Regions from separate parts of the Thermovenabulum gondwanense genome, predicted to be linked through region 1. Evidence: riboswitches for the same ligand, from Rfam matches in the RefSeq annotation. Region 1 holds a riboswitch; the other holds the start of a gene.

Region 1 (6,166 bases):
AAAGACGATAAATTTTGCGCAATATTAATTGGAGATACCAGAAAGAATGGACATTACGTCCCTCTTTCATACTTTGTTATGAGACTTTTTTTAAATCAAGGATTCGTTTTAAAAGAAGATATTATAAAAGTTCAGCATAATTGTAAATCAACTCCATATTGGGAAAAACAAGTAGAAAAATATAAATTTTATTTAATAATGCATGAACATTTATTTATCTTCAGAAAACCTAAAAAAACAGAAAAATTAGCGAGAATAAAATATAGCTCCCGTTTATTTTAGAATTTCAGTCCTGAAAAATGTAATTGCTTTTCCTCCGATTAATATTCTATCGTTTAAAACTTTCAGCTTTAATTTTCCTCCTCTTTTAGAGGCCTGATATGCTATTAAATTGTCTTTATTGAGTTTTTCCTTCCAGTAAGGACCTAAACAGCAATGAGCAGACCCGGTGACGGGATCCTCATTTATGCCTACAGCCGGTGCGAAAAACCTGGAAACAAAATCGTATTCAGGATTTGATGATGCACTGGTTACAATAATTCCTCTTGCATTTACTTTTTTTAAAATCTCAAAATCGGGTTTTAAATTTTTCACGCTTTCCTCATTTTCTACTTCAATTAAATAATCCATTCGGTTTTTCCCTGTAAAAATTACAGGAACTTTTAGAGCTTTTTTTAATTCTTCGGTTAATTCTGCGGCTTCTGCCGGTTCTAATGGAAAATCAAGGATAATGTAATCCTTATCTTTGAAGGCTTTTAGTACTCCACTTTTCGTGTAAAAAACAGCTTCCTCATTATTTTCTAAAAACCCTTCTTCCCATAATATGTGAGCGCTGGCAAGGGTAGCATGTCCGCAAAGGTCAACTTCACTTTCAGGAGTAAACCACCTTAAATCATACCCTCTTTCTTTTTTTAGCAGAAAAGCCGTTTCAGAAAGGTTCATTTCCATAGCTATTTTTTGCATTAAATCCCGGTCAATTTGCTTTTCTAAAAGGCATACTCCTGCCGGGTTACCTTCAAATAAATTTTCCGCAAAGGCATCCACCTGAAATAATTTCATAATTTTCTCCTCCTTTTTATTTAGCCATACATTTACATATAGAAAAAACCGCTACTTTCTGTTAATATTATAAATATGTGGTTTTTAAAATTCAAAATATGGAGCGTGAATATAAATGAGAAATTTGTCCCTTAAAAAAGCAGCGATTATTTTTATAATTGCTACCCTGATAATAGGTCTAATTGCCGGCTGCAGCGAAAAGAAAAGCGAAGCAGTGGCAAAGGTAAACGGAGAAGTTATAAGCAAGGATGAACTATACGATCTAATGGTAAAAACCATTGGCGAAGAAGCCTTAGATTATTTAATTTCTCAAAAAATTATTGATTTGGAAGCCAAAAAACAAAACATCGCTGTTACCGATGAAGATATTAATAAAGAACTGGAAAAAATATACGAAGCCTATGGCGGTGAAACCGCTTTTAAACAAAACTTAGCAATGGGTGGTTATTCCTTCGAAGAGTATAAAAAGAATTTGGCCATGAGTATAAAGACTAAAAAGCTTATTGCTCCCAGAATCAGTATCACCGAAGAAGAAATGAAATCCTATTTTAATGAGCATAAAGATGAATTTGCTCAAAAGGAACAGGTAAGAGCCCGCCATATTTTAGTGGATGACGAAAAGCTTGCTAACGAAATATCGGCTAAATTAAAGAACGGCCAGGATTTTGCAGAACTCGCAAAACAGTATTCGAAAGATACCGCCTCCAAGGAAAGTGGAGGGGATCTGGGCTTTTTCAGCAGGGGAGATATGGTAAAGGAATTTGAAGATGCAGCCTTTTCTCTAAAAGTAGGAGAGATAAGTTCGCCGGTAAAAACCCAGTACGGTTATCATATCATAAAAGTGGAAGAAAAAAAGGATGCCCAGGAAGCCAGTTTTGACAAGAGCAAAGAAAAAATAAAGGATATCCTTTTCAATCAGAAATTCCAGCAGGAATACGATCCGTGGATGCAGGAATTATACTCAAAATACAATGTGGAATACCTGTTAAACAAGAATTAGGATTACAAATGGTGAAAAAAAGGGAGAAAGATAAAACTTTCTCCCTTTTTTTATATTTTACAGGGTTAATACACTTTATCAGCAAAGTATTTATCCGGGCTTTTCTCCATACTGTAAGGTTTATTTGCGTTTTTAAAAGAGGCATCGACGGTAGTATCGATTATTACCCATTTCCCCGCATCGGAAATATATACTTCATTCCATGCGTGATAACTGTCTTTCGTTAAACTGCTTGTCCCCATCACAAGTTTAGCAGGAATATTTAAACTTCTTAGCATTGCCGCAAATAGCGAAGAGTAATCGAAACAAATACCTTTCTTTTTGTTGAAAATATCAGTTATATCAGGTATATACGGCGAGCTAACCGTCTTCGCTTTTTCTTTATCATATTTGTAATTGCTTATTATATAATTATAAATTATTTTTATTTTTTCAGAATCTTTTGTCACTCCTTTTGTAAGTTCTGCTGCTTTTTTTATCGCCGCATCCTCCATCATCCATTTTATATTTTGAACTGAGTTCAGGAAAACCTGTTTTTCGTCTTTAATATTTAACGTAACTTCATCGCTTTGCACTACTTTGTATTTATTCCCTGAAATTTTTTCGAGAAGAACCACTTTATACTTCCCATTTCCCATTTGAAGAGGAAAGTAATCCTTTTTACCATTATTCAAATAGTAATAATAGGTTTTATCGTCTTTTTTAATCATCAACATATAACTTTGTGAAGAATTTTCTGCTATATGATAACCGATTACCCCTTTATCAATATTAGATATATCTAAGGCTCCCACTTGCGCAAATACCGATTCAGTTTGTAAAAATAAAGATAAAAATATCGCTACCGAAATAACAAATGTCTTAAAATTTTTGGGTATTAAAATTTTAGGCATAAAAAATCATCCTTTCGGTAGCTGGCTGCCATGCCGCTTTTGGCGGTTTAGGCCCTTTAGCTTTGCGTCGCCGGCTTTCGCCGGTTTTGCCTTTATCGGGGATTTCTTTCTAATTACTATTATATTATACCTATATTATATTACAATAGGGTCCGGGAAATATTTATTAATTTTTTACTTTTTCAAATTTGCTGTTACAACCAATCTGTGGGTGGAAACATATATTGGGGTACAGGTTATAAGGGTAAGTCTGTATTCCCCGGGCGCCGGTAATAAAACGCTTACATCCTCTGGCTTTACAACTTTTGAACCGCTTACGATATAGACAAATTCGTTTCCATTTTTGTCTTTTATAATAATTTCGTCTCCCTCTTTTAGTTTATCAATGTATCTAAAAAAATTATTGTAAGAAGAGCTGCGATGCCCGAGAAGTACGCAGTTCCCTTCTTCTCCAAAACCTGCGGTCTTTGGTACATGCCCTGCCCCTACTGCTAAATCCGATTTTTCCACACCTTCAACAATTTTTAAATCCAAGTTTATTTTTTTTATTACTATATTGCCTAAATAAATAAACTCCTTTTTATTATTAGTTTTTTTATTATTTTCATCTATGTGTGAGATATTATCTTCTTTTTCATCAACCGCTTCATTAATTACCTCTGCCAAAGCTTTCTTGGTTAGTTGAATATTTTCTCCTTCCTCAATTATATCAATATTTTCTTGTATTGCTGTTTCAATTTTTTTAGTTGAAATAGACTCAATATTTTTATTGTTATATTTGTATACGATTTGTGCACCGGCAGGAATACAAATTAAAATTATACCTATAATGATTAATATTTTTGAAAAATTTCTCATTTTTATCTTCCTCCAAAGCAGAATAAAAACGGGCGGTAAATGTTTACCACCCGTTATATCAGCTACTTCCGATTAGACCTTCTTTTATTAAGTATGCTTCCTAAGGAAATCAGTGATAAACCTGCTGCGTAAAATATTTCGGGAGCCACGCCACCTGTTTGAGGTATCTTGTTCAACGGGGGAGTGGGTTCTGCCAGCGGCACCTGTTGCTCTGGAACTTCTATTTCTGTATTTCCTTCGCTTCCTATAGGCCCTTCAAAAGCGCCTCCTAAGGGGACCTGGGGTGCCTCGGCCTCTACTATTTTATCATAAAAGAAAGTATAAGTAGCATCCTCTAAAGTAAAGGTATGGATGTAAGTGCCTTGCGATCTTAAAACATAGCCTGCAAATTCCGGAGCCGTAATCGTTAGGCTTGTTCCAGACCTTCTATTGAAAACATCCGGACCCCTTAAATATTCCACAGGATCACTCCCGGCTAATGCGTAATACACCGTGAGGTTACTGTAGTATACAGGTTCACCAGTGCTTCCTCCAGGACTTAGCGGCTCTCCAGGTGTTTCAACTGCCACATACCAGAATATATACTCTCCATTTTCACTGTCAAAGGTATGCGTGTAGCTGCTACTTTGCCCGCTCTTTAAGGTATATCCATTTATCTGCTTTGCATTTATGGTAATCGTGCTTCCTTCTTCCTGTGTATAAGTGTCAGCCGAAGCTATCTCCGTTCCTGTCCCATCCAGCATATACTTTACTGTCAGGGTGCTTTGTGTTACTTCGGGTTCTTCGGGTTCTTCAACTGCTACATACCAGAATATATATTCGAAATCGCTGTCGCCAAAGGTATACTGGTAACTTCCAGCCTGGTCTTCTTTTAACTCATACCCTTCAAATGCCTTTGCCGTTATTTCTATGGACGTACCCTCATCCTGTGTAAATGTTTCCGTATATAGTACTGTGCCCGTACCATCAACCATGTATTTTACCGTTAATGTGCTCTGCGTTATTTCGGGTTCCTCCGGCTCTTCTATTGCTAAATACCAGAATGTGTACTCTGCATCGGTATCTCCAAAGGTATGCGTGTAACTGCTACTTTGCCCGCTCTTTAATTCATACCCTTCTATTTCCTTTGCATTTACCGTTAATATACTTCCTTCATCTTGCGTATAGGTGTCAGCCGAAGCTATCTCCGTTCCTGTCCCATCCAGCATATACTTTACTGTCAGGGTGCTTTGTGTTACTTCGGGTTCTTCGGGTTCTTCAACTGCTACATACCAGAATATATATTCGAAATCGCTATCTTCAAAGGTATACGTGTAGCTGCTACTTTGCCCGCTCTTTAAGGTATATCCATTTATCTGCTTTGCATTTATGGTAATCGTGCTTCCTTCTTCCTGTGTATAAGTGTCAGCTGAAGCTATCTCCGTTCCTGTCCCATCAAGCATGTATTTTACCGTCAATGTGCTCTGCGTGGGCTCTTCCGGCTCCGGTTCAATTACCCCCATTCTTATATTAATCGATCCTTCTCCATCGCTTCCTTCAGGAGTTATATTCAATTTTGATGCAGGATAAAACTGTGATATTATTTCATCATTCACCAGAAAATTTACCGTAACTCCCAATAAATTCACGCCCACATCAATTCCATCATCTTTAACCATCCAGTGTCCGCCCTGTTTATTCATTTCTAAACTCCTTCCGGTGAGCTCTAAAAATACCGAATCCACTTCATAGGATGTAGTAAAAAATACATGTACGGAGGTCTCTTTGCCTTTGGCAAATATTATATTTGGTAAAAAACATGCGACTATGATTAGTGTTATAAGAAAAAGGCTTATTGTTTTCCTAAGAATGCTTTTCACGAGTTTCACCTTCTTACTTTTTTATTTTAAGAAAAGTTTATTGTCTTTTCCTTTATTATTAGAATATCATGGAAGGGTTACAAAAAGAGTTACATAGCAAAAGATTTTTCGAAATTTTATTTTTTTAATAATTTTTTGTCTTTTTATGATAAAATAAAAAAGAGAATTTTTTATTCTCTTTTTTTCTATAGTATTGATTCAAAATCCCTTGCCGGCAGTATTTTGCCTTCAATTTTTAAACCTTTGCCCTTATACATTTTATGAAACTCTTTTTTTATACGTTCCACTATAGCATAACAATTTCCTAATTTTGCACCAAGAATCATAATTAAAATCCGATTTTGACCCACTTGAGTATATATATCGCCCATTCTGAGATTTTTCCCAATAATTTCCCTTAGAACTTTCATGTATTTAATAATCTCCTTCTCATCCTTAGCTGCCCCTTGAGTCTCCATTATAGTAAAAGAGATTATATGGGCATTTGTCTTACTTCG
Region 2 (6,166 bases), on a different contig from region 1:
TTAAACAAAATTGACTATGTTTTGATAAGAGGTTTTCTTGCAAACTTGAGGGAAAAAGGATTGGAGAAAAGAACTGTTGCAAGGAAAATATCTGCAATAAGAGCTTTTTACAAATACCTTTTGAAAGAAGAAGTAGTTAAAAATGATCCGACGGTGCACATCCAGGGTATGAAATTACCTAAAAAACTGCCCGAGTTTTTATATCCAAATGAGATTAATGAACTATTGAATTTACCGGATAATTCTTATTTGGGAATAAGGGATAAAGCCATATTAGAATTACTGTATGCGACCGGGATCAGGGTTGGAGAAATGACTAATATTAAACTTAAAGATTTAGATTTGGTCAATAAAATTTTGTTTGTATTTGGAAAGGGGTCAAAAGAACGGCTTGTTTTTTTTGGTGAAAAAGCAAAAGAATCCCTTGAAACTTACTTAAAAATTTCAAGACCGGTTCTTTTAAAGAGCGGGGAAGAGGAACATTTATTTTTGAATAAAAATGGGACCCGATTAACGGACAGGAGTATAAGGCGTATTGTAGAAAAATATGTGAAGAAACTCTCCTTTATTAAAAAGGTTACTCCTCATACACTAAGGCATACTTTTGCTACACATCTTTTGGAAAATGGTGCAGATTTGAGGACCGTACAGGAACTTTTGGGACATACGAGCCTTTCTACCACTCAGATATATACACACGTGACAAAAGAAAGGCTTAAAGAGGTCTACGAGAAAGCATTTCCTCATAAAAAAAGGAGTGATTTTATAAATGATGAGAGCTACCACTATAGTGGCGATGGTGAATAAAAAAGGTGCTGCTATAGCGGGCGATGGGCAGATTACTTTTGGTGAGCATACCATTATGAAACATCATGCAAAAAAAATCAGAAAACTGTACAATGGGAAGGTACTGGCAGGATTTGCAGGTTCAGTGGCTGATGCTGTTACTTTATTTGAAAAATTTGAAGGAAAACTGGAAGAGTTTCACGGACATTTACTAAGAGCTGCGGTAGAACTTGCCAAGGAATGGCGTACCGATAAAATGCTGAGAAGATTGGAAGCACTTTTAATAGCTCTGGATAGAGAACACATACTGATTATTTCGGGGAACGGTGAAGTAATTGAACCGGATGATGGGATAGCTGCGATTGGTTCCGGTGGCCCTTATGCCTTGGCTGCTGCAAGAGCTTTATCAAAATATACAGAGCTTGAACCGAAAAAAATAGTAGAAGAATCCTTGAAAATAGCTTCTGAAATATGTGTTTATACCAATGATTATATAAGTGTTGAAGAACTATAAGGAGGTGAGCATATGGAAGATTTTACACCAAAAAAAATAGTAGAAGAATTGAACAAGTATATTGTAGGACAGGATGAAGCCAAAAAATGTGTAGCAATTGCTCTTCGCAATAGGATAAGGAGACAAAAGTTACCTCCGGAAATGCAGGAAGATATTATTCCGAAAAATATCTTAATGATTGGCCCAACAGGGGTAGGGAAAACCGAGATTGCAAGAAGACTTGCTAAATTAGTTAACGCTCCTTTTGTGAAAGTAGAAGCTACAAAATTTACCGAAGTCGGATATGTGGGAAGAGACGTGGACTCTATGGTGAGAGACCTTGTGGAAACCTCCATCAGGATGGTTAAAGTGGAAAAGATTGAAAAAGTTAAAGATAAAGCCAAGGAATTGGCAGAATTAAGAATTGCAGAAATTTTAGAGCCCGATCCTTCCAGAACCTCTAACATTAAAAATCCTTTTGAAATGGTTTTTGGCACTTTTCAGAAAAATACATATGAGGATGATGAAGAATTTGAGAGAAGGCTTAATGAAGCCAGGAAGAAAAGGAAGGATATTTTAGAAAGGATTAAAGCGGGAGAATTTGACAAAGAATTAATCGAAATTGAAGTGGATGACAATAAGACACCTTTTTTAGAAGTTTTCTCTTTTGCCGGTGCCGAGGATATGGGTATAAATTTTCAGGATTTATTCGGGAACATATTTCCCAAAAAGAAAAAAAAGAAGAAAATTACGGTGGAGAATGCAAGGAGAATATTGATTCAAGAAGAAGCTCAAAAACTGATTGATATGGATGAAGTAATAAATGAAGCAATTTCGAGGGCTGAAGAAACCGGTATTATCTTCATAGATGAAATCGATAAAATAGCGGGCAGGGAAAAAGGTTATGGACCTGATGTTTCCAGAGAAGGGGTGCAAAGGGACATTCTACCTATTGTTGAAGGATGCACCGTTGTAACCAAATACGGACCTGTTAAAACCGATCACATTTTGTTTATTGCAGCAGGAGCCTTTCATATTTCAAAACCTTCGGATCTAATACCTGAATTGCAGGGGCGTTTTCCAATAAGAGTAGAATTAAAGAGCCTTTCTAAAGAGGATCTAAAAAGAATACTTATTGAACCTAAAAATTCCCTTATTAAACAATATAAGGCATTATTGGAAACTGAAGGAATAAAAATAGAATTTTCTGAAGATGCTATAGATGAGATAGTAAAAATAGCCGCCTATGTGAATGAACATATGGAGAATATAGGAGCAAGACGCTTACATACAATTATGGAAAAATTATTAGAAGATATTTCTTTTGAAGCACCGGATGTGATTGAAAAAGAAATTAATATAAATGCCGATTATGTGAGAAAAAAATTAAGTGACATAATCGAAGATAAAGATTTAAGTATGTATATCTTATAAAATCTAAAGGAGGAGATATAATGAGTAAAGAATTATTAGAAAAAACCAGGAGAATCAATAAATTGCTGCAGAGGTCTGCAGGGTACCCGGTTGATTTTAGTGAGGTTTGTAAAATTTTAACTGAGGTATTAAATGCCAATGCTTATGTAGCCAGTAGAAAAGGGAAAGTCTTAGGTTATTCAATTCTCGAAAATTATGATTGTGATGTCATACAAAACAAAATAATTGAAGAAAAAATGTTTCCAAAGGAATACAATGATAAACTTCTTGAAATTCATGAAACTCGTTCTAATATACCCCAGGAGGAAATTGAATGCGTATTCGATAGAGAAGTAAAATGCCCTCATCCCGAAAAACTTGTTACAATTGTTCCCATTAATGGTGGAGGAGAAAGGCTCGGAACACTTGTACTTGCGAGATTTGGCGAAGAATTTACAGATGAGGATTTAGTTCTGGCAGAATACAGTGCCACCGTAGTTGGAATGGAGATTTTACGTTCTAAGACAGAAGAAATTGAGGAAGAAGCGAGAAAAAGAGCAGTGGTTCAACTGGCAATTGGAACTCTTTCCTTCTCGGAGTTAGAAGCTGTTCAGCATATATTTGAGGAATTGGATGGAAATGAAGGCTTATTGGTAGCCAGTAAAATAGCGGATAGGGTCGGGATTACCCGTTCTGTTATAGTCAACGCTTTAAGGAAGTTTGAAAGTGCAGGGGTTATAGAGTCGAGATCTCTTGGAATGAAGGGAACATATATTAAAGTGCTCAACGATAAACTTATTGATGAATTGAAAAAGATGCGTTCATAAAATGCGTGAAGCAATTCACGCATTTTTTTATGATTAATTTAAGTTTATTTATGGAAATAAATAAAATTATTTACAATTAAATTTATAATAATATAATTTAATTAAGGAAAACATTATAGAAAAATGTCGAAAAGGGCAAACCTGTCGAAAGGCAGGGACGCAAAGCTATGGGCCTAAGGCATATCATGCTATGGCTGCCAGGCTGCCGAATAATTTTTAAAAGGCAGCCTATTTTCCACGGTAGGTTGTTTTTTTATTAATAATTTTGTCGTATAAAAGAAAAATTTGTTATGATATAATATTTTATAAACGAATTTATTGCATTTTTTTACAAATTTTTTATATATTTTCTTGATGTTGCAGGAAATTGCAAAAAAAAGTAGTAATTTTTTAATTTAGGGATATAGTGTATTTAGTTTTTAAAAGAGGTGCAGATTATGGGAATTTTCGAGAATATTTCCTTAATGGAAAAGGCTTTAGATGCAAAATGGCTGAGAAATGAGGTAATCGCTAATAATATAGCAAATGCGGATACACCAAATTTTAAAAAAACAAAGGTGATTTTCGAAGATTATTTAAGGGATTTTTTAAGTAAAAACAATAAAATTTCTTTATCTACTACAAACGAGAGACATATTAAAAAGATCTATTCCCCTTTAACCTTGAAGCCTGTACTTTATCGTGAGGAAAATACCGCATACAGAGAAGATGGTAACAATGTAGATGTGGAAAAAGAAATGGTGGAACTCGCAGAAAACAGCCTGTCTTATAATGTACTGGTGGAGCAGGTTTCAAAAGAGTTTTCCTTGTTAAGGACTGCTATAAATGAAGGGAGGAAATAATAATTGAGTATTTTTAAATCAATGGAAATAAGTGCTTCGGCTTTGACAGCTCAAAGATTAAGGCTTGATGTAATATCCAGCAATATAGCCAATGTGGATACTACGAGGACGGAGAAGGGTGAACCCTACAGGAGAAAAATGGTAGTTTTTCAAGAAATGAATGAAAGTTCGGATTTTAATGAAATATTAAGGGATAAGATAAATTATAGCGGAAAAGGTGTGAGGGTTGCGGCCATTATAGAAGACCAAAGGCCATTTAAAATAGTATATGACCCAGCTCATCCTGATGCGGATGAAAAGGGATATGTAAGAATGCCCAATGTAAACATTGTAGAAGAAATGGTTGATATGATTTCTGCAACAAGAAGTTATGAAGCTAATGTTACCGCGATAAATTCCACCAAGAATATGATAAGTAAAGCACTGGAAATTGGAAAAGGATAAAAAATTATATGGGAGGAGAAATAATTGGAAATAAATAGAATAGAAAAGGTATCTTTAAATCCAATAGGTTTAAATCAACGAAAGGAAGAAAATTCTTCTTCAGAATTTGTTAATTTCTTAAAAGAAGCATTAAACCGGGTAAACGATTTGCAAAAGGATTATGAAAATAAGGCAAATGACTTTTTACTGGGTAATGATGTAAATGTCCACAATCTGATGATATCTGCGGAAAAGGCAAAACTTTCTCTGGAGCTTACCGTACAAATCAGGAATAAAGCTATTGAAGCATATCAGGAAATAATGAGAATGCAGATATAAGGGTAAAGGTGGAAAATAAATGAATTTTGAAGAAATTAAAACAAGAATCATAGAATTCTGGGAAAGTAAAAGTAAAACTCAAAAAATTAGATTTATAAGCGGAACGATTATAGTATTGCTTTCCGTTTTTTTACTTTTTTATTTTATTACAAAACCCCAGTATGCCGTTTTATATTCCAATTTGGATACCAAAGATGCGGGCGAAATAGTAAAAAGGCTTGATGCAATGAAGGTTAAATACAGACTTATTGATTCTGGAAAAACTATTGAAGTTGAATCTAAGGATGTCTATAAAATTCGTCTTTCTCTTGCTCAAGAAGGACTTCCAAGTGGTGGAGAGATTGGATTTAATGATATTTTTGGGAAAATGAATCTCGGCATGACAGAGTGGGAAAAACAGGTGAGATATAATCAGGCACTTCAGGGAGAATTAACAAGAACCATAAAAGAATTAAATCAGGTAGAAGAGGCAAGGGTGCATCTTGTTATACCCCAGAAAACTCTTTTTATCGATCCATCCGGCCAAAAGGAAGCGTCGGCTGCGGTATTCTTAAAATTAAAACCTGGAGAAAAACTGGAAGAAGAAGAGGTAAAGGGTATTATAAATTTAATTTCCCATTCAGTTGAAGGTTTGAAACCTGAAAACGTAACAATTGTGGACGAGTATGGGAGAGTACTTTCCAATATATCCCTCTCGGAGGATAATTCAAGGCAAATTGTAGACTCTCAATTTGCCGTACAATACAAGTTTCAAAATGATTTACAATCAAAGGTTCAATCCCTTTTGGAACAAATATTTGGTCCCGGGAACGTTGCTGTTAGAGTAAATGCTCAATTGAATTTTGATAAAAAGGTAGTAGAAAACAAATTGTTTACCTCGCCGAATCCAGAGTCCGGAGAAGGAATATTACGAAGCGTCCAGGAAATTAAGGAGTATTTTAGCGGGAATTCTTCTTCCCCGGTGGGTGTCCCCGGAACAACTTCACAAATACCCGGTTATCAAGGGCAACAAAATCAAGGTGGCTCATCAAGTTATCAAAAAA

The links. Region 1 has a riboswitch for cyclic di-GMP ahead of ATZ99_RS07675 (transglutaminase-like domain-containing protein). Riboswitches for the same ligand answer to the same signal wherever they lie in the genome.
Region 2: it holds a riboswitch for cyclic di-GMP, as region 1 does, so the genes downstream of both, flgB (flagellar basal body rod protein FlgB) here and ATZ99_RS07675 (transglutaminase-like domain-containing protein) in region 1, are expected to answer to the same signal.

What each region holds. Positions count from the first base shown of each region.
Region 1 covers NZ_LOHZ01000033.1:28,727-34,892, reverse strand. The annotation lists gene ATZ99_RS07690 (TRM11 family SAM-dependent methyltransferase) at 1-282, shown strand, start outside; gene ATZ99_RS07685 (PhzF family phenazine biosynthesis protein) at 274-1,059, opposite strand; gene ATZ99_RS07680 (foldase protein PrsA) at 1,175-2,059, shown strand; gene ATZ99_RS07675 (transglutaminase-like domain-containing protein) at 2,125-2,952, opposite strand; cyclic di-GMP riboswitch class I at 2,966-3,053, opposite strand; gene ATZ99_RS07670 (class D sortase) at 3,127-3,810, opposite strand; gene ATZ99_RS07665 (MucBP domain-containing protein) at 3,873-5,669, opposite strand; gene ATZ99_RS07660 (AfsR/SARP family transcriptional regulator) at 5,855-6,166, opposite strand, start outside.
Region 2 covers NZ_LOHZ01000042.1:136,537-142,702, reverse strand. The annotation lists gene xerC (tyrosine recombinase XerC) at 1-807, shown strand, start outside; gene hslV (ATP-dependent protease subunit HslV) at 770-1,300, shown strand; gene hslU (ATP-dependent protease ATPase subunit HslU) at 1,313-2,713, shown strand; gene codY (GTP-sensing pleiotropic transcriptional regulator CodY) at 2,734-3,519, shown strand; cyclic di-GMP riboswitch class I at 3,644-3,729, shown strand; gene flgB (flagellar basal body rod protein FlgB) at 3,957-4,361, shown strand; gene flgC (flagellar basal body rod protein FlgC) at 4,365-4,805, shown strand; gene fliE (flagellar hook-basal body complex protein FliE) at 4,830-5,123, shown strand; gene fliF (flagellar basal-body MS-ring/collar protein FliF) at 5,143-6,166, shown strand, end outside.